DNA from 2 places in the Plantactinospora sp. CNZ321 genome. Region 2 is predicted to be linked to the other one. Evidence: predicted binding sites of a transcription regulator. Region 2 holds the regulator's gene; the other holds the start of a gene.
The links. Region 2 encodes HspR, which represses chaperone genes until heat shock. Its sites were predicted from a motif close to TTGAGTNNNNNNNACTCAA; they were not measured.
Positions count from the first base shown of each region.

Region 1: a site for HspR is predicted at 3,792-3,810, ahead of lon (endopeptidase La). Genes of this name have one in related genera too.

Region 1 is NZ_SHKQ01000001.1:1,795,200-1,805,694, reverse strand. Features, by position in the region: gene EV371_RS08030 (ABC transporter transmembrane domain-containing protein) at 1-1,231, opposite strand, end outside; gene lon (endopeptidase La) at 1,429-3,771, opposite strand; gene EV371_RS08020 (hypothetical protein) at 3,926-4,966, opposite strand; gene EV371_RS08015 (LuxR C-terminal-related transcriptional regulator) at 5,014-6,045, opposite strand; gene EV371_RS08010 (cellulose binding domain-containing protein) at 6,573-7,580, opposite strand; gene EV371_RS08005 (ABC transporter substrate-binding protein) at 7,803-9,065, shown strand; gene EV371_RS08000 (carbohydrate ABC transporter permease) at 9,128-10,090, shown strand; gene EV371_RS07995 (carbohydrate ABC transporter permease) at 10,087-10,495, shown strand, end outside.
Region 2 is NZ_SHKQ01000001.1:1,669,896-1,680,390, reverse strand. Features, by position in the region: gene EV371_RS07420 (hypothetical protein) at 1-815, opposite strand, end outside; gene EV371_RS07415 (cation:proton antiporter regulatory subunit) at 913-1,413, shown strand; gene EV371_RS07410 (cation:proton antiporter domain-containing protein) at 1,418-2,620, shown strand; gene EV371_RS07405 (hypothetical protein) at 2,818-3,249, shown strand; gene EV371_RS07400 (DUF4360 domain-containing protein) at 3,680-4,318, opposite strand; gene EV371_RS07395 (DUF4360 domain-containing protein) at 4,510-5,157, opposite strand; gene EV371_RS07390 (DUF4360 domain-containing protein) at 5,406-6,023, opposite strand; gene EV371_RS07385 (heat shock protein transcriptional repressor HspR) at 6,558-6,950, opposite strand; gene dnaJ (molecular chaperone DnaJ) at 7,035-8,222, opposite strand; gene grpE (nucleotide exchange factor GrpE) at 8,363-9,349, opposite strand; gene dnaK (molecular chaperone DnaK) at 9,407-10,495, opposite strand, start outside.

The sequences.
Region 1 (10,495 bases), 130 kb from region 2:
CGACGAGCTGACCCGGCTCGACCCGGAACGACACGTCGTGCAGCACGTCGACCCCGCCCCGGGTGTCCAGGGTGGCCACCTCCTCCAGCGAGGCCAGCGAGACCTTCTCCGCCGACGGGTAGCCGAATGTCACCCCGTCCAGCTCGACCGAGACCGGTCCGTCCGGCACCCGGCGCGCGTCGGGCTTCTCGGTGATCAGCGGCTTGAGGTCGAGGATCTCGAAGACCCGCTCGAAGCTGACCAGCGCGCTCATCACCTCGACCCGGGCGCTGGCCAGCGCGGTCAGCGGGGCGTAGAGCCGGGTCAGCAGCAGGGCGAGCGCGACCACCGCGCCCGGCTCCAGTTGGCCGCGCAGCGCGTAGAGGCCGCCGAGGCCGTACACCAGGGAGAGTGCCAGCGCCGAGACCAGGGTGAGCGCGGTGATGAAGACCGACTGGACCATCGCGGTGCGTACCCCGATGTCGCGGACCCGGCGGGCCCGGAGCGCGAACTCGGCCGACTCCTGCGCGGGCCGGCCGAAGAGCTTGACCAGGGTGGCCCCGGGCGCGGAGAACCGCTCGGTCATCTGGGTGCCCATCGTGGCGTTGTGGTTGGCGGCCTCGCGTTCCAGCCGGGCCAGCCGGGTGCCCATCCGGCGGGCGGGCAGCACGAAGACCGGCAGCAGGACGAGCGCGAGCAGGGTGATCCGCCAGGAGATCCCGACCATCACGACCAGGGTGAGCAGCAGCGTGACGAGATTGCCGACCACCCCGGAGAGGGTGTCGGAGAACGCCCGCTGCGCGCCGATCACGTCGTTGTTGAGCCGGCTCACCAGGGCGCCGGTGCGGGTCCGGGTGAAGAAGGCGACCGGCATCTTCTGCACGTGGTCGAAGACCGCGGTACGCAGGTCGAGGATCAGCCCTTCGCCGATGCTCGCCGAGAGATAGCGGGTCAGCAGCGCGAGACCGGCCTCGGCCAGCGCGACGACCCCGATCAGTACGGCGAGCCCGACCACCAGGTCGGTGCTCTTCCCGCCGACGATGCCGTCGACCACCCGGCCCGCCAGCACCGGCGTGGCCACCGCGAGCACCGCCATCACCACGCTGAGCAGCAGATAGAGGGTCAGTCGCCGGCGGTGTGGCCGGGCGAAGCCGGTGATGCGGCGGAGTGTGGCCCTGGAGAACGGCCGCTTGTCCTGCTGGGCGTGCATCGCGTGATACAGCGAGTTCCACGCCGTGACTTCCATGTCCATCGCTGGTGACCCCCGTGAAGATTGAATCGCCGGGACCCTACCGGCGCCCACCGACAGTACGACCTCAAGCAATGTCGAGGTCAACGCCCGGCGGGCCGCCCGCGCGTCGCGGACGGCCCGCCGTCGGTCGGGTCGGTCGGTGGTCGGATCAATCGATGGTCGGGTCGGTCAGTGGTCGGGTCGGTCGGCGGTCGGGGTCAGGCGGCGGCGAGCGCCGGCCCCTCGGCGCCGTCGAGCAGGCCCGGCTCGTCCGCCGGCCGCAGGGCCAGCGCCAGTACGTCCGCCACGTCGGCCAGGGTGTGCACGGTCAGTGCCTCCCGCACCTCGGTGGGCAGGTCGTCCAGGTCCGGTTCGTTCCGGGCCGGGATGACCACCTCGGTCAGTCCCGCCCGGTGCGCGGCGAGCAGCTTCTGCTTCACCCCGCCGATCGGCAACACCCGACCGGAGAGGGTGACCTCACCGGTCATGCCGAACTCCGGGCGTACCGGCCGACCGCTGGCCAGCGAGGCCAGCGCGGTGACCATGGTGATGCCGGCACTCGGACCGTCCTTCGGCACCGCGCCCGCCGGTACGTGCAGGTGGATCCGCCGCCCGGCCAGCGTGTTCGGGTCCAGCCCCAACGCCCGGCCGTTCGACCGGAGGTACGAGAGCGCGATGTGCGCCGACTCCTTCATCACGTCGCCGAGTTGCCCGGTCAGGGTCAGCCCCGGCTCGCCCTCCATGCTGGTCGCCTCGATGAACAGCACGTCACCACCGGCACCGGTCACCGCCAGCCCGGTCGCCACCCCGGGCACCGCCGTCCGCTCCGCCGACTCCGGCGTGAACTTCGGCCGCCCCAGGTAACTGGTCAGGTTGTCGGTGTCGACCCGTACCGGGGCGTCGGTCGAGGCCAGCCCGACCGCGACCTTGCGGAGGATCTTCGCCAGCGCGCGTTCGAGCTGGCGGACTCCCGCCTCGCGGGTGTGCTCGGCGGCGATCCGGCCCAGCGCGGCGTCGGAGACGCTCACCTCGTCGGTGGTCAGCCCGGCCCGCTCGATCTGCCGGGGCAGCAGGTGGTCCCGGGCGATCGCGACCTTCTCGTCCTCGGTGTAGCCGTCCAGGCTCACCAGCTCCATCCGGTCCAGCAGCGGACCGGGGATCGCCTCCACCACGTTGGCGGTGGCCAGGAAGAGCACGTCAGACAGGTCGAGGTCGACCTCCAGGTAGTGGTCCCGGAAGGTGTGGTTCTGCGCCGGGTCCAACACCTCCAGCAGGGCGGCGGCCGGGTCACCGGCGTACCCCGCCGAGATCTTGTCGACCTCGTCGAGCAGTACGACCGGGTTCATCGAGCCCGCCTCGCGCAGCGCCCGGACGATCCGGCCGGGCAGCGCGCCGACGTACGTCCGGCGGTGGCCCCGGATCTCGGCCTCGTCCCGGATGCCGCCGAGGGAGACCCGGACGAACTTCCGGCCCAGGGCCCGGGCGACCGACTCGCCGAGGCTGGTCTTGCCGACTCCGGGCGGGCCGCCGAGCGCGAGCACCGCGCCCGAACCACGGCCGCCGACCACCTGGAGGTTGCGGGCCGCGCGCCGGTTGCGCACCGCCAGGTACTCCAGGATCCGGTCCTTCACGTCGGCCAGGCCGGCGTGGTCGGCGTCGAGTACCGCCCGGGCCTGCACAAGGTCGGTGTTGTCCTCGGTACGCGTGGACCACGGCATCTCCAGCACGGTGTCCAGCCAGGTGCGGATCCAGCCCGCCTCCGGGGAGGCGTCGCTGGCCCGCTCCAGCTTGCCGACCTCGCGCAGTGCCGCCTCGCGTACCTTCTCGGGCAGGTCGGCGCCCTCGACCCGGGAGCGGTAGTCGGCGGAGCCGTCCGGCTCGTCCTCGCCCAACTCCTTGCGGATCGCGGCGAGCTGCTGGCGGAGCAGGAACTCCCGCTGGGACTTCTCCAGCCCTTCCCGCACGTCGGTGTTGATCCGCTCGGCGACCTCCTGCTCGGCCAGGTACGCCTTCACCCAGCCGACCAGCAGTTCGAGCCGGGCCGTCACGTCCGGCGCGGCGAGCAGTTCGATCTTCTGTTCCAGAGTGAGCCACGGCGCGTAGCCGGCGGAGTCGGCCAGCTCTGCCAGGTCGGTCATCCGCTCGACCGCGTCGATCACCTGCCAGGCGCCGCGCTCCTGCAGCAGCGACGTCACCAGTGCCCGGTACTCCCGGGCGAGTTCCTTGGCCCGGCCGGCCGGCGCCGGCTCGGTGATTCCGACGGTCTCGACCCAGAGGGCCGCGCCGGGTCCGGGAACGCCGGAGCCGATCCGGGCCCGGGACTCACCGCGCACCACGGCGGCGGGTTCGCCGCTGGGCAGCCGGCCGACCTTCTCGATCGTGGCGATGACGCCGATGGATCCATACTCCCCGTCGACCCGGGGCACAGCCAGGAGCTTCTTGTCGCCCGTGGCCCGGGCCGCGTCCACCGCCGCCTGGGTGGTCGCGTCCAGGGTCACCGGGATGACCATGCCGGGCAGCAGGACAGCGTCGGTCAGAGGAAGAACCGGAAGAGTTGCCATCACACACCTGCCATCGTTAGTTGAGCTAATACGACTCAAGTAACAAACGGTGCTCCATGTTCCGGCTTGTGACCCAGACCACTGCGACGGGCCGGTCTCCTCGGCCGAACGACCCGGCCGGCCCGGGCGTGCCGGGCCACGTTGGTCCGACTGCTCAGCCCTGCGGAGGACGGCCGGGACGAGGCGGGATGAACCAGCCCTGACGGGCCGCCCGCAGCAGCGCGGTGTGCCGGTCCGGGGCGTCGAGCCCGACCACGACCCGCGCGATGGTCTCGGCGACGCTACCCAGCGGCAGGTCCAGGCCGACCGCGATGTGTTCGTCGGACCAGCCCTCCAACAACAGGCCGACCGTCACCAACTCGCGGCGGGTGAGCACCGACCGGCCGCCGGGCAGCGGAGACAGCACCAGGATCCCGACCACCGACGGCGGCGCGGTGGGGCAGCCCAGCACGGTGACCTGGAGCAACCCCGACCGGTCGTCGTGGTCCGGCCCGAGGTCCGTCGGCCAGAGGAACGAGGCGGAGCCACCGCAGTGGCTCGCCTGGTGCAGGGCGATCCCGGGCAGCGCCGAGTCCGGGGCCAGCAACCGGTGCCCGGGCAGGCCGGGCAGTGGGCGCGCCTCACCGGCACGGGTCAGCACCGCCGCCGCCCCGGCGTCCCGGACGACCTGGGCCAGTACCGCCAGCGACCGGATCGGGTCGACGGCGGCGGCGACCGGGCGGGAGATTGCCGCGACCAGGTCCCGTTCGGCCTCGGTCGGATGCTCGGGGTCGTCGGTACAGAGGACGAGCACCCCGACGTGCCGGCGGTCCGGGGTGAACAGCCCGACCGCCATCCCCGCCCGGAACCCGGCCGGAAAGTAGTAGTCGGCCCAGACCGGCAGCTCGTTCAGCGGTACCGGCGATTCCTGGGCCCGCTGCGGCAGGGCTGAGTTGGTCAGCCCGACCAGCTCGACCTGGTCCAGCATCGGGGTGGTACCGAAGTAGTCGAGGATCCGGCCGTCGTAGCCGAAACTGGCGAGCTCGGTGTAACGGCGGTGCCGGTCGTCGAGCAGGGCGAGCCAGGCGGCCTGGACCGGGACCACCCGGCGAACCCGGGCGAGCACCTCCGCCATCTGGCCGTGATGACCAGGAGTCTCGGCGATCTCGGCAACGTCCCGCAGGACGTTCGACGGGGGCGGTGGCGGAGCGGTCATCACGAAACCTTCGTCGACAGACAGGCGGGTATGACGATGCCGACGGGTCAGCGTCGGATCCGGGTGAGGGGCAGCGGAACGTACAGGCCCAGGCGCAGCGCGCGGACGGCGGCCAGGGTACGGGTCGGAGCATCCATCTTGTCCAGGATGTGTTCTATGTGCGCGGCAACGGTCCGTTGGGTGATCACCAACTGGCTGGCTATCCGCTGGTTGGACCAGCCGTCGACGAGCAGGCCGAGGATCTCCAACTCCCGTCGTGTCAACCTGCGCAGGTCCCCGGCAGGAGAGATCAGCACCACCGCGAGCAGGTGTGCCGGTGCCGAGACCGGGCAGGGCAGCACGGTCAGCCGGACGTGGCGGCCCTGATCGTCCGGTACCGGGTACGGGCACAGGAACGAGTTGTGCACGCGGCCCTCGCGCAGACCTGCCGCCGCCACCTCCAACACCGGCGCCTCGGCCCGGAGCAGCGGGTGGTCCGGCAGCCCGGGCAGCGGCAGCACGTTGCCGCCCCGGGTCAGTACCACGCCGTATTCGGCGTCGGCGACGATCGTCGACAGCGTGGCGATCGACCGCATCGGGTCGACGGCGTCGGCCATGACTGGGGTGAGCAGCCCGATGAAGTCCCTGGTCTCGTCGCTCGGCTGTGCCGGGTCGTCGGTGTGCAGGGTGATCAGTCCGAGGTGCCGTCCGTCCGGGCTGAACAGGGTGAGGCCGATCCCCTCCCGGTATCCCGCCGGCTCCAGGTGCTCCGCCCAGGACCGCAGCTCCCCCGGTGGCACGGGCGCGTCGCGTACGCGCATCGGTGGCCGATCCCGGTCCATGCCGAGCAACTCCATCTCCCGGTAATGCTCGGAACTGCCCATATAGGCCACGATCACCTCGCTGTAGCCGGACCCGCCCAGCCCCTGGAACTCCCGAAGCTCCGGGTTGAGCAGGTGCACCATCGATGCGCCGCTCGGCATCAGCCGGTGCAGCACCCGCAGCAGTTCCGGCACCCTGTCCCGCACATCTCCCGGCAGCGCCGCGATCCGCTCCACGTCGGCCACGATCTCGGCGGCACCGGGTGGCAGCTCAACCATCCCCCGTACCGGTAAACCGAGCCGTCGCCCGCATGATGATCCACTCCTCGCCGTCTCCGCAGCCCTGTCGATCCCCCACCCGCAATGCTGCGGTTTACCTGTGCGGTTACCTAGAAGAACGGCGAACGTCGCCGCCGGAAACGGCGACGTTCCGAGCAATGCTCAGCACGGCCCGGTCCGGCCGGCCGACCGGATCATCGCCGGCCGCAGCGCGGCAGCGTGCCGCCCGGTTGGGTCAGGTATCCGGATGCCGGGGCTGGCGGTCGAGGGGATCCTTCATACATCGGCAGTCCTGTCAATCGACAGCACCGGCACGGGTGCGATTACCTTGATAAAAGCTGGTAGACGCCACAGGACGCACGGCAGTCGGATCCGGGAGTCTGCCCGGAGCGGCGGCGGGCCCGCCGGCGAAGTGGTCGTGGAGGGCGCGCACGCTCCGGCGCGCCCTCCACCCGGCCGGCAGCCGGCAGCCGGGCACCTGCGGCCCGGGACGGCTTTCTTCGATCTCCTCGTCGCCGAGCAGCCTGCTATCCGGGTTGGCAGAGCTGGCCGTTCAGAGTGACATCGGCCGGCTGGAAGCTCCCGCTGGCGAGGTACCCGATGGTCACCGTGCCGCCCGGCGCGATCACCGCGTTCCAGCCGAGGTTCCGGGCGGTGACGACGCCTCCGGTGTGGCTGACCAGTGCGGCGTTCCAGATCGCGGCGATCCGCTGCGAGTCCGGCAGGGCCCAGGTCAGCGTCCACCCGTCGACCGGGGTCGGTCCGACGTTCCGGACCGAGATCCAGACCTCCGGCCCCCGGCGCGAGGACCGGGCCGTACAGGTGGGCGCCGGCCCGGTGGTCACCGTCACCACGTTGGACAGCGCCGAGTAGTTACCGGCCTCGTCCTCGGCCCGCACCGCAAACCGGTAGGTGGTCCTGGGCGTCAGCCTGGAGATCGTCGTGCCGGTGCTGGGATAGATGGGCGGCATCAGGTAGACCCGTCCGACCACGGTGTTGCCGGTCGGGGTGAGCGACAGCACCTCGTACTGGGCGAGCAGCACGTTGTCGGTAGACGGACCCCAGCTCAGCCCGACGGTGGTCTCCCCGATCGCCCCCACGGCGAGTCCGGTGGGTGCGGTCGGCGGCTGGCCGTCCCCGGGCGGCATGGTGTAGCGCAGCGACGGCGGCGCCGCCGAGCGGTTGCCTGCCGCGTCCACCGCCCAGACCGCGAAGGTGTACGTCCGGGACGGCAGCATCCCGGTGAGCACAATGCTGTTGGTGGTGGTCCGGTGCAGCATCGCGACGTCGGTGAAGATCTGTGAGACGTGGTATTCCAGCACCCCTACGTTGTCACTGGACGGCGTCCAGGTCAGCTCGACGGAGGTGCCGGTGGCGCTTACCACCGTGATCGCGCCGGGTGCGCTGGGCGGCTCGGTGTCCTCGGCCGCCGCCTGCGCGGCGGTGCCGCCGCCGGCCACCAGGGCGGCGACGAGGACGGGCAGGATCAGGGTACGGGCCAAGCGGCGGATCGGTCGGTACGGGCGACTGCGCACGGGAATCCTCGCTCTCGACTGATGGTGCCCGGGGCGTACCGGCACCGATACATTCATCGTGAACGATGGATGTCCACCGGCGGATCCACCGCCCGGCCAGTACCGCGTCGGAGGGGTCGTTGACGGGCTTCGTGACCATGAGTACCCTCACACGTCATACGAAAGACATTTACGTATGTCAACTCATAGATTCGAGCCGGACCGCGCACGACTGGAGGCCGCGTGAAGCGCGTCATCACCACCACCACCGCCGTCTTCGCCGCGGCCACGCTCCTGCTGTCCGGCGGCTGTTCGGAAGGGTCCGGAGGCGACGACAAGTCGTTCGAGTTCTGGTCGTTCACCGGGATCAACCAGAAGCTCGACGTCGAGAACTACAAGAAGAAGCAGCCGGACATCAACGTCAAGCTCACCGAGGTGGGCTCCACCACCGAGACGGCCCAGGCCCTCACCGCGGCACTGGCCGGCGGCAAGGTGCCCGACCTCGTGCTGATCCAGGGTGACGACCTGCCGAAGTTCATGCAGTCCCCGGAGAACTTCGTGGACCTGAGCACGCTCGGCGCCGACAAGATCAAGGGCGACTACCTCGACTGGGTGATGAAGCAGTCGACCACCGAGGACGGCAAGATCGTAGGAATACCGACCGATGTCGGCGGGATGGCGATCGCGTACCGTACGGACCTTTTCAAGGCCGCCGGTCTGCCCACCGACCGGGAGCAGGTCTCCAAGCTGTGGCCGACCTGGGACGCGTTCACGGAGGTCGGCAAGCAGTACGTCCGGGCCACCGGTAAGGTGTTCCTGGACAACACGCCGACGAGCATCTTCTTCCAGGCGGTCAACCAGGGCACGGAGCGCTACTACGACGCGAACCGCCAACTGTCGTACGACAAGAACCCACAGGTCAAGGCGGCGTTCGACCTGACGCTCAAGGTCTCCGCGGCGGGCATCTCCGCCAAGCAGTCCTCGTTCTCGACCGGCTGGACCGCGGGCATGGGCAAGGGTGACTTCGCGGTCGTGTCCGCGCCGGCCTGGATGCTCAACGCCATCCGTACCAACGCCCCCGACACCGCCGGCAAGTGGGACATCGCCACCGTCCCCGGCGGGTCGGGAAACTGGGGCGGAAGCTACCTGGCCATCCCCAAGCGGGCGAAGAACCCGAAGGCGGCCTGGAACTACATAGCCGAGATGCAGTCGCCGGCCGGTCAACTGGAGAACTTCCTGACGAAGGGGAACCTGCCGACGACACCGTCGGTCTACACGGATCCGCAGCTCGTCGGCCGGGCTGAGCCGTTCTTCTCCAACGCACCGATCGGCAAGATCTACACCCAGTCCGTCGTGAACATCAAGCCGTTCTACATCGGCCCCGACGACGCCACCATCGGTACCGAACTGCTGAACACCCTGACCAGCGTCGAGCAGGGCAAGGTCGCCCCCGCCGAGGCGTGGAACACCGCGCTGAACAACGTCAGGAACGCCCTGCGCGGCTGAACGGACGACTGATGTGCGGCGGCCGGCGCCGACCCGGCCGCCGCACGTCGGGAAGGTGACCTGTGACCACCACGCTCAGCCCGGCCCCGGTCCCGAAGACCACCGCCCGACCCAGCCGGTACCGGCACATCCAGCAGGGCCTACGCGAGCGGCTCGCGCCGTACGCCTTCGTGGCGCCGTTCTTCCTGCTCTTCCTCGTCTTCGGCCTCTTCCCGCTGCTGTTCACCTTCTATGTCGCGCTGTTCGACTGGGACCCGATCGGCGAGCGGCACTTCGTGGGGCTGACCAACTTCTCCCAGCTCGTGCAGGACCCGAGGTTCTGGGGCGCGCTGCGCAACACGTTCAGCATCTGGGTGCTGTCGACCGTCCCGCAGTTGCTGATCGCGCTCGGCCTGGCCCACCTGCTCAACCACGTACGGCTGCGCGCGGCGACGTTCTTCCGGATGGCGGTGCTCGTCCCGTACGTCACCTCGGTCGCGGCGACGACGATCGTCTTCGCCCAGCTCTTCGACCGCGACTACGGCATGCTCAACTGGTTCCTGGAGCTGCTGGGCTTCGCGCACGTCGACTTCACCGCCTCGGTGTGGGGCAGCCACTTCATGATCGCGGTCATGGTCGCCTGGCGGTGGACCGGCTACAACACGCTGCTCTACCTGGCCTCGCTCCAGGCGGTCCCCCGCGAGCTGTTCGAGGCCGCCGCCGCGGACGGCGCCACCGGCTGGCAGCAGTTCCGGCACATCACCATCCCGTCGCTGCGGCCGATCATCGTGTTCACCGTCGTCACGTCGACGATCGGCGGCTTGCAGATCTTCACCGAGCCGCTGCTTGTCAACCCGGTGGGTGGGCTCACCTGCGGGGCGGCCCGACAGTGCCAGACACTCACCCTGTTCCTCTACGAGCAGGCCTTCGGCCGGTTCCACTTCGGCTACGGCGCCGCCATCGCCGTGGCGCTCTTCGTGATGGTCGTGCTCTTCTCCACGATCAACTATCTGCTGGTCACCCGCGTCCGCCCGGAGCGCCCATGAACCCCACCTCTCCGACCAGCATCGGCTCCGCCCCGACCGGCACCAGGCCGGCACCCCGGCGGCAACGGGGTGCCACCCGGATCTCGTTCGGGGTGTACGCGCTGCTCGGCGCCATGGTGTTCGTCAGCCTCTTCCCGCTGTACTGGATGTTCGTGGTGGCCACGACGGACTCGGCCACCGCATACAGCCTGCCGCCACACGTCGTGCCCGGCGGGAACTTCTTCTATCTGGCGGACCTGGTCTTCGAGATCGTGCCGTTCGTGCAGGCGCTGGTGAACAGCGTCGTCGTCTCCACCTCGATCGGCGTGGGCCAGGCGGTGCTCTGCGCGCTCGCCGGCTTCGCCTTCGCCAAGCTGCGCTTCCGGGGCCGCGACACGCTGTTCCTGATAGTCGTGCTGACCATGA
Region 2 (10,495 bases):
AAGCGGGTCCGGTCGTCGGCATGCCCCACCAGCCAGGCGTCGCCGTCGGCCGCCATCATCGGCAGCACGCCCGACAGGCCGCCGCCGAGCGCCGGCAACCCGGCGATCGGCCAGCTCCGACCGCCGTCCGGCGAGACGGCCGGGTACGCACGACCGTCCGCCAAGCCGGCGGCGAGCAGCCGGTCACCGGCGTACGCCACGCCGCGCAGACCCGGCACCGGCGGCTGGGCCGGCACGCTCCGGCGGCCCTCACCGGTCCACCGCACCACCGTCGGCGACTCGTCATCGTCACAGCAGACCTGGTAGACGCCCTGCGTCCGGTGGTACCCGGCCGGGGCCCGCTCACCCAGGTGCCGCTGGAAGGTCCGACCGGCATCGCTGGAGACGTACCACCGCGCCGGCTCGACCCAGAGCACCAGGTGGTCGTTGCCGGCGTACAACTGCTGGAAGCCGGCCGGGTGCGGGTGCCGCAGGCGCTGCCACGAGCGCCCGCCGTCGGCGGTACCGAAGAGCAGGTTGGTCGGGTTCGGCCCGGACGGGTCCGGTGCAGGCTCGTCGAGGGCCGTCCGCCCGCCGTTGTCGGCGACGAGCACGTAGCCGCGCGCCGCGTCCAGGAACTCGATCTGGTGCGGCACGGCGGCCGGCGGGAGGGGCAGCCGCGCGGGTCGCGACTCCACCGACGGGTCCGGCTCGACCGGCCGGCCGGGTGCGGTCCGCCGGACCTGGCCGACCGGGCCGCCGGTGCAGCCGGCGACGAGCGCGACGGCCAGGACCGGCGCGAGTACCCGTCGGGTGCGCTCCTCACGCAGACGCATCGGTCACCTCCACCGGACACGAGCCGTCACCCGATGGCGGGGTTCCGCCCCCGACGCCGTTATCGGCTCTCGATCGACAACGGGTACGGTAATTCGCGTGCGAGTACGTGTGGAGCAGACGGCGTTGCCCGGGATCGGCGTACGTCACGACGTAGTCACCGCCTCCGGACGCCGGCTAGGTGTAGTCACACACCGCAACGGTCGGCGGGATCTGGTGTTGTACGACCCGGACGATCCTGATTCCTGCACCGCCGACGTTCCGCTCACCGACGACGAGGCCGAGGCGCTGGCAGACATCCTCGGCGCCTCGCTGATGCTGGGACAGCTCTCCGGGCTGCGCCAGCAGGCCGCCGGGCTGCTCACCGAGCAGATCGCCATCCCGGCCGGTTCCCGGTACGTCGGCCGGCCGCTGGGCGACACCCAGACTCGCACCCGTACCGGCGCATCCATCGTCGCGGTCCTCCGGGAGCGCGAGGTGATCGCCTCACCCGACCCAACCTTCCGGTTCGAAGCCGGCGATGTGGTGGTCGTGGTCGGCACCCGTCAGGGACTCGACGGTGTCACCGCGATCCTCGCCGAGACCGACCCGGACGGCTGAGCGTATGCATCACACCACAATCCTGCTAATCGAAACAGGCGCGCTACTACTCGCTCTCGGACTGCTCAGCCGGCTCAGCCGGCGGATCGGGCTCTCGCCGATCCCGCTCTATCTGCTCGCCGGGCTCGCCTTCGGGCACGGCGGCCTGGTGCCGCTCTCGGCCAGCGAGGAGTTCTTCGAGATCGGCGCCGAGATCGGTGTGATCCTGCTGCTGGTCATGCTGGGCCTGGAGTACTCCGCCGACGAGTTGGTCGGCAACCTGCGCGCCGCGGCCCCGGCCGGGCTGGTCGACGGCCTGCTCAACGCGCTGCCCGGTGCGGCCTTCGGGTTGCTGCTCGGCTGGGGCTGGATCGGCGCGGTCGTACTGGCCGGGGTCACCTGGGTCTCCTCGTCCGGAGTCATCGCCAAGGTGCTGGCCGACCTCGGCCGGGTCGGTAACCGGGAGACTCCGGTCATCCTGTCGGTGCTGGTGATCGAGGACCTCGCGATGGCGCTCTACCTGCCGCTGGTCACCGCGATCCTCAGTGGGCAGAGCCTGCTCGGTGGCGGCATCGCACTGACCATCGCGGTCTTCACCGTGGTCCTGGTGCTGGTGGTGGCGATCCGGTACGGCAACCTCATCTCCCGGCTGCTCTCCGCCCGGGACCCGGAGGCACTGCTGCTCGGCGTGCTCGGCCTGACCCTCCTGGTCGCCGGCATCGCGGCCGGGCTCCAGGTGTCGGCGGCGGTCGGCGCGTTCCTGGTCGGCATCGCGCTCTCCGGGCCGGTGGCACACAACGCGACGGAGTTGCTCTCGCCGCTGCGCGACCTCTTCGCCGCCGTCTTCTTCGTGTTCTTCGGCCTGAACACCGATCCCCGGGCGATACCTCCGGTGCTGTTGCCGGCGCTGGCACTGGCCGTGGTCACCATGGCCACCAAGGTGTTGACCGGTTACCTGGCGGCGAAGCGGGTCGGCATCGGGCTGCCGGGTCGGTGGCGGGCCGGTGTGGCGCTGGCGCCGCGCGGCGAATTCTCCATCGTCATCGCCGGGCTGGCCGTCGCCACCAGCGTGGTCAATCCGCAACTCGGCCCGCTGGCCACCGCGTACGTGCTGATCACCGTGGTGACCGGGCCGATGTTGGCCCGGCTGCCCGATCTCGCCTGGTTCAAGCGGTGGCTACGCCGGGCCGCCGCCGGTGGCCCGGCACCGGCACCGGCTCCGGAGTGAACCGGGGCGCGGTGGGGTCCGCGACCCACATGGCGGGATCACCGATGCGCCGGTTCCACCACGGCGTAACGGGTTGATGAAATAGCACGTGACGGCCCTTTCGCAGGCTGGCAACAGCGCGTTACCGTGTCGCCGCAGTAGCCAAGGTCTTGCGGGGGCCGGGTGCCCGGCAGCCGCGCGAGCGGAAAGGCGGCCCGTTGAGCGTGCAGGACTCCGCGTTCCGGGGCTTTGCCAACCCGGTGGACCCGTCTCCCGCCGAGCTTCGAGCCTGGGCCTACGAGCCGGACTCGGTCCCGCTGCACACCATGCCGAAGGACTGGGACCTGCTGGTCTCCGGCGACCGACTGATCGGCACACTCTTCGATCTGGCGATGGACCAGTCGTGTCCGGCCCGCCGGTTCGCGCTGCACTGCCTCTACATCTATGCGGCGGACGGCATCCGGACCAAGTTCCGGGCCCATCCGAAGCGGCGGCTGCGGAAGCTGGTCGAGCAGGCGGAGCGGCTCGGCGACGAGCCGATGGCCATCTGGGCGCACAACACCCGGATGCTCCAGGCGAGGCCGCAGCTGTTCGACTACCGCGACTGGTGCGAGGGCGGCCTGGTCCGGCAGGCTCGCCGGCTGAGCTGACCCGGGCATCCGACCGTTGACGCTGCCCCGGGCACCCGACCGGTCGACGGCGATCGGTGGGCCGGGACCCCCCGTGGACCCCGGACCACCGGCCACCTGCGGTGCCGGCGCGGTGCACGGGACCTGACCTGCGTACCGGAGGACCGCGTCCGCGGGACTCGCACCATCAGTCAGGTTACTGATCTCACCGGCCCCGCGGGCCGGAAACCGGTGGTGGGCCGGGCGGACTCCCGCAGCGGTGATCCTCGGGCGGGCCAGGCGGGGCCGTCGACCGGGATCGACCAGGAAGAGCTGGCGCTCGAAGTACCTCTCCACGAGCGCCAGCCGGGTTCTTCGCTTGAATCGTCGCTACCCCGGACGACGGTCGTCGTACCGGTGTGCGTGGATGCCGACCTGTTTCGGGCGCGCCGGGACCCGGTCCCGGCGAGGCCTACTCGCACCGCATCCAGTTGAAGTGGTAGGTGGTACTGACACTGCCGTCGGTGGAGTCCATCATCATGAAGCTGGTCGTCTTCGGGTCCGACGTGCCCCGCATCACCCGCAGCTCCGTGTTGATGTTGAACAGCCGCACCTCACCACAGGGGGCGTAGACCAGCTCGGCCACGTCCGTGACGTCGGTCGTCTGCCAGCTGTCACTGATCGGACCGGCGATGTTGTGCGTCGCGCTCGCCGTCGCCGACGTGCCCTGGATGTAGTAGCTCGCCCGTTGCATGCCGCTGGCGCCGCGTTCGAGATGGGCGAAGCCGCGGTAGTCGGCCTGTCCGATCGCGTACGTGAAGCCACCCGGGACGTTCACCTGGAGGACCAGCTGGCAGTTCTTCCGGAAGTCGGTCGGCAGCGTGCCCGCGCCGGCCTGGGCGAGGTAGTCGCTGTACGTCACCGTGAACGCGGTGTTGTCCGGCGCCGTGGCGACCGCCGCCGTGCCGAGCCGGCAGCCCGACCCGTTGACCGTCTGGATCTCGACGGTGATGCGCTCGGCGGGTGGGTTGGTGGTCGGTACGGGGTCGTCGAGTACCGGCAAGCCCATTAACGACGCCGCCAGACTGCCGATGACTAACGTGTGCAACATTTTCCGGGGCTCCCTTCGGTCATCGTCGCGCGAGCCGTTGCCCGCGCGATGTATCGAACTTCATCCATTAACTTGGATGACCCTCTTCACCGGTTCCCGCACCGGCCCGACAGGCCGACCGGGCGGGCCCCCGCCCTCCAGGGCCGGGGTGCCGGAACAGGAATCCGGCACCCCAACCCGGAGGGCCCACGTCAGGCCTCTTCGCACTTCTTCCATGCAAAGTGGTAGATGGTGTTGATAGCGCCGTCCGTCGAGTCCATCGCCATGAAGCTGGTGGTGGTCGCCGGGTTGGACGTGCCGACGTTCACCCGCAGCTCGGTGTTGATGTTGAGGAAGCGCATCTCACCGCAGGGCGCGTAGCTCACCGAGGTCAGTTCCTCGGTGTCCGTCGTCTGCCAGCTGTCGTTCAGCGGGCCGCTGAACGAGTGGCTCCGGTACGTCGTCGGCGAGGAGCCCTGGAAGTAGTAGTTCGCCCGAGCCACCGCGGTCGCACCGTTCTCCAGGTAGGCGTAGCCGCGGTAGTCCGCCTGGAGGATTGCGTAGGTGAAGCCCTCCGGGACGTGCACCTGCAGGGCCAGCTGGCAGTTCTTCCGCGAGTCGGTCGGCCGCGCCCCCACGCCGACCTGGGCGAGATAGTCGCTGTAGGTCACCGTGAAGGCGGTGTTGTCGGGGGCGACCGCGACGGCCGCGGTCCCGGCCGGACAACCCGAACCATTGATGGTAATGACCTCGATGACAATCTTCTCTGCCGGAGGCTCCACGGGCGGATCCGTCGGGATGACAATCGCGCCGCCGAGCATCGAAGCAACGAGACTGCCAATGGCCAGCACACTGATCATGGGTTCCCTCCCGATCGTGCCGATAATGTCGCGCGCGTACTTGTACCCTAACTCTATTTATTGATGTTCGTCAATGTCTTATACCTGAATGCACAACGGCGGGAAGAGTGCTAGGACGAGGAGCGACACCGAAAAGCACAAGGGCCCCCGAATCAGCTCGATGGACATTCACCATTCCATCGGCCGACTCGGGGGCCCTTCGCGCTAACTTAGCGGACCGCCCCGGGGGACGCTGCTACGGCAGTGCGTCAGCACTCTCTCCAACTGAGGTGGTAGACGCTGCGCACACTGCCGCGGGTCGAGTCCATCGCCATGAAGCTCGTACCACTCTCCGAGTCCCCGACATCCACCCGCAGTTCGGTGTTCACGTTGAGATTGCGTTCCTGGCCGCAGGGCGCGTAGATCAGTGTCGAGGCCCGCTCGGACGTCCGCCACACGCCACTGTACGGCCCGGTGAATTCGTGGCTCTGCTGCGCGTTGGACGAACTTCCCATGAAGTAGTAGTTGGAGTGCTGCGAACCGCTGGCCCCGCGCTGGAGGTACGCGAAGCCCTGCAGGTCCACCTGGGACACCGCGAAGGTGAAGCCCTGTGGGATCTTCACTCGCAGGTTGAGCTGGCAGTTCTTCCTGAACTCGGTCGGCTTCGCCCCGGCGCCGGCCAGGACGAAGTAGTCGCTGTAGCTGACCGTGAAGGCCGTGTTGTCCGCGGCGGTGCTGACCTGGGCGGTCCCCGCCGGGCACCCCGAGCCGTTGACGGTCTCCACGCTGATGGTGATCCCCTCGGCGGGGGTCACCAAGGGCTCGGTAGCTACCGTCGAGGCAAACAATGCCGCGAGTACGCCGCCGACAGCCATCACGTTGGGCATGGTAGTTCCTTCCGGTCGTCGCGATGCGGTCGCGCCCGCAGCCCACCATAGCCAGGACATTGATGGTCGTCAATTAAACAATCTTGTAACCATACACATTTTAAGAAACGCTGATCAATTCTCATCGATCAAGCCGCAGGTATCCACGGGCCACGCCGTAGCATGGCACCCGGACACGACCCGGCGACCCGCCGCCCCTTACCCATGCCGGGCGGGAGCGACATGACGCTTCATGACCTTCACCAAGGCGTCCGACGGAAGATCCGAAGATCGGCGGATCCGCTGACTCCGACGTCACCCGCTTCGTACGGTGAAGCCTCCGGAGCCGGCCGGGGGTAATGGTTTCAGAGCCTGCGACTAACGGATTCCGAGATTCGGGCGTAATGTTCGCGAAACACCCGGGGTATTGGTTTCGGAGCGCCATCGGGTCGCCCGTGTCCCGACATGCGAGAACCGTCGGTCTCCGAAAGACCCGCCGCCGTCCCGGACCTCGCAGGAGATCCGGGACGGCCGGGGAGTATCAGGCGGGCGGCGTCAGGCCGACGGATCGGTGCCGCGGCGGGGACGCCAGACGACCAGCGCGGTCGAGGGCCGGCTGGTGGGCACCAGGTCCCGGCGGGGCAGCCCGCCCACCGCCTCCAGCTCCGCCACCCGGCGGTAGGCGGCCTCCAGCTCGGCCTGTAGACCGGCGACCCGCTGCTGGAGCTCGTCAACCATCTGCTCCAGCACGATGATCCGCTTGATGCCGGCCAGGTTGACACCGTCGTCCTGGCTGAGCCGCTGCACCTCACGCAGCAGCGCCACGTCGCGGGCGCTGTACCGGCGCCCACCCCCCGGGGCGCGACCGGGCTGCACCAGCCCCATCCGGTCGTACTGCCGCAGGGTCTGCGGGTGCATGCCGGCCATCCGGGCCGCGACCGAGATCATCAGGACCTTGGCGTCGGACGCCTGCTCGACCGAGACGACGACGTAATCCTCGGCCACCTTGATCACCTCCGCGTTGCCAACAGCTCAGTTGAAACGACGCACCCGGGCGTCGAGATGTTCCCGTGCCGCCGCCGGAGTTTGCGCGGCGAACTCCTCCAGCGCCTTCCTGGCCTCCGGCGAGAGCTGCTCGGGAACCATGATCTCCACGGTCACCAGCAGATCGCCGGCCTGGCCGTCCCGCCTCGACACACCCCTGCCCCGAGCCCGGAGCGTACGGCCGCTCGGCGTGCCCGGCGGCACCCGCAGGGTCACCGACGAGTCCAACGTCGGCACCCGCAGATCCGTCCCGAGCACCGCCTCGGCGATGGTGATCGGCACGGTCAGGGTCAGGTCGTCGCCGCTGCGCCCGAAGATGTCGTCGGAGCGGACCTTGACCAGGACGAACAGGTCGCCGGGCGGGCCGCCCCGATCGCCCGGCTCACCCCGGCCGGCAAGCCGGATCCGCTGACCGTCCGCCACCCCGGCCGGAAACCGCACGTTGAGCGTGCGGGACTTGGTGACCCCGCCGGTACCCCGGCACTCCGGGCACTTCTCGTCCACGATCGTGCCGACGCCCTGGCACTCGCGGCACGGCTCGGAGAAGCTGAACGAGCCCTGGTTGCGGGTGACGACCCCGGCACCCCGGCACTGCGGGCAGGTCCGGGGCAGCGTCCCCGGCTTGGCGCCGTCACCGTGGCAGGTGTCGCAGACGCCGGGAGCGCGCAGCGTCAGCGGCACCGTGACCCCGCGTACCGCGTCGCCGAAGTCGAGCATGACCTCGGCCTCGACGTCCCGGCCCCGGGCCGGGCCGCGGGTCCGGGTCGGACCACCGCCGGAAAAGATCGAACTGAACAGGTCGGAGAAACCCGCACCGCCGAACCGGCGGTCCTCGCCGGCCGCGCCGCCCGGCTGGCCGACCCCGCCGAAGAGGTCCGAGACGTCGAACGGGTAGCCGCCAGGACCGCCCGCCCGGGCGTTGCGCCGAAACGCGCCCGACCCGAAGAGCGAGCGCATCTCGTCGTACTCCTTGCGCTTGCGCGCGTCGGCGAGCACGTCGTACGCCTCGGAGACGGCCTTGAATCGCTCCTCGGCCTGGGTGTCACCCGGGTTGTGGTCCGGGTGGGATTCCCTGGCCAGCTTCCGGTAGGCCTTCTTGATCTCGTCAGGAGAGGCGGACCTGGCCACCCCCAGCACGGCGTAGAAGTCCTTCTCCAGCCAGTCTTTGGAACTCATCGGTCGTCCACCCCCTTCCCCTGTGGCGCGGTCGAGGTGCCGCCCGCACCCCATCCGACGGACGGCGTACGGGTGACACCTCGACCGCGACGCACCGGCTCAACCTCGCTTCGACCCGGTCTCCTCCGGCACCGGAGCACTCACTCCGGCTCCGGATCGGCCACCCCGACCAGCGCGGCCCGCAGCAGCGAATCGTTGACCTGGTAGCCCCGGCGCAGCACCTCGACGCAGGTGGACTCGGTGACGTCGGCTGAGGTCTGGTGCGCGACCGCCTCGTGCAGGTTCGGGTCGAACGGGTCGCCCTTCTCGCCGAACGGGGTCAGGCCGAACTTGCCCAGTGTCGTGATCAACTGTTCTGCCACCGTGCCGAACGGCCCGACCAGGTCGCCGTGCTCGCGGGCCCGGTCGAGGTCGTCGAGTACGGGCAGCAGCGCGGCCAGTACGACCCGGGTGGCCCGGTCCGCGTCCCTGGACCGCTCCCGGTCCATCCGCTTGCGGTAGTTGGCGAACTCCGCGGTCACCCGCTGGAGATCCTTGACCCGCTCGTCCAGCTCGGCCCGGAGCGCGGCCAGCTCGGCGCCGAGCGGGGCGGACCCGTCGGCGTCGGCGGCGGCCTCGGCGACCGGATTGACCGGTGCGTCCACCACCGGTCCGTCCGTGCCGGACGGTCGCTCCGCCGCCAGCACCTCGGCGAGTTCGGTGTCGTCGACCACCGGGGGGCCCGGCTCGGTGGTCTCGGCGCCGGAGTCGTCGGTGGTGGGGTCACCCGGATCGGTGGTCGAGTCGTCCACCTCCGGTCCGCTCTCGGCCGACTTCGCGTCGTCGACAGAGGCTGCGGCACCGGTCGACGCGGTGTCGTCGACCTCTCCGGCGGCCACGACCGGCTCGGCGTCGCCCGGCGGCTCGGGGTCCGGGTTCGGATCCTTCGCCGCCAGGGTGGAGCCGTCGGTCGTACCGTCCGGGTCGGCTGCTGCCGAACCCGGCTGGTCGTCGGTCAGGTTGATCTTCCGGTTGTTCCGGATGACGACGCCCTCGCCGGCCGTGTCCGTGACGGGGTCGGCGGGTGCGGAGCCACCCGGCACCGATCCGGTGGACTCCGGATCAGCGGCTCGTGGCTTGTCCGTCATTCGACTACCTCAATCCGTTGTGCTTGCGGCCAGGCCGGGTACGCAGGGAGCGGAACGTCACTTCTTGTCGTCCTCGTCGACGATCTCCGCGTCCACCACGTCGTCGGCGCCACCCTTGGCACCGGTCGGTCCGGCCTCGGGGCCGGCGCCGGCGGCACCCGGCTGCCCCTGCTCGGCCTGCTGCTGCGCGTAGAGCAGCGAGCCGGCCTCCTGGGAGATCTTGAGCAGCTTCTCGTGGGCCGACTTGACGCTCTCCAGGTCGGTCCCGCCGAGCGCGGAGCGCAGGTCGCCGAGGGCCTCGTTGATCTTGTCGCGCGGCTCGGCCGGCAGCTTGTCCCCGCTCTCGGCGAGGAACTTCTCGGTCTGCCACTGGAGCTGCTCGGCCTGGTTGCGGGTCTCCGCCTCGTCCCGGCGCCGCTTGTCCTCGTCGGCGTGGTCCTGGGCGTCCCGCATCATCCGCTCGATGTCGTCCTTCGGCAGCGCCGAGCCGCCGGTGATCGTCATCGACTGCTCCTTGCCGGTGCCGAGGTCCTTCGCGTTGACGTGCACGATGCCGTTCGCGTCGATGTCGAAGGTGACCTCGACCTGCGGCACACCGCGCGGCGCCGGCGGCAGGCCGGTCAGCTCGAAGGTGCCGAGCTTCTTGTTGTAGGCCGCGATGTCCCGCTCGCCCTGGAAGACCTGGATCAGCACCGACGGCTGGTTGTCGTCGGCCGTGGTGAAGACCTCGGAGCGCTTCGTCGGGATGGTCGTGTTGCGCTCGATGAGCTTGGTGAAGATGCCGCCCTTGGTCTCGATGCCCAGCGACAGCGGGGTGACGTCGAGCAGCAGGACGTCCTTGACCTCGCCCTTGAGCACGCCGGCCTGGAGCGCGGCACCGACCGCGACGACCTCGTCCGGGTTGACGCCCTTGTTGGGCTCCCGGCCGGTGAGCTGCTTGACCAGCTCGGAGACGGCCGGCATCCGGGTCGAGCCGCCGACCAGGATCACGTGGTCGACGTCGGAGACCTTCACCCCGGCGTCCTTGATGGCCTGGTCGAACGGGCCCTTGCAGCGGTCGAGCAGGTCCTGCGTCATCCGCTGGAACTCCGCCCGGGTCAGCGTCACGTCGAGGTGCAGCGGTGCCGACGGGGCACCGTCGCCGCC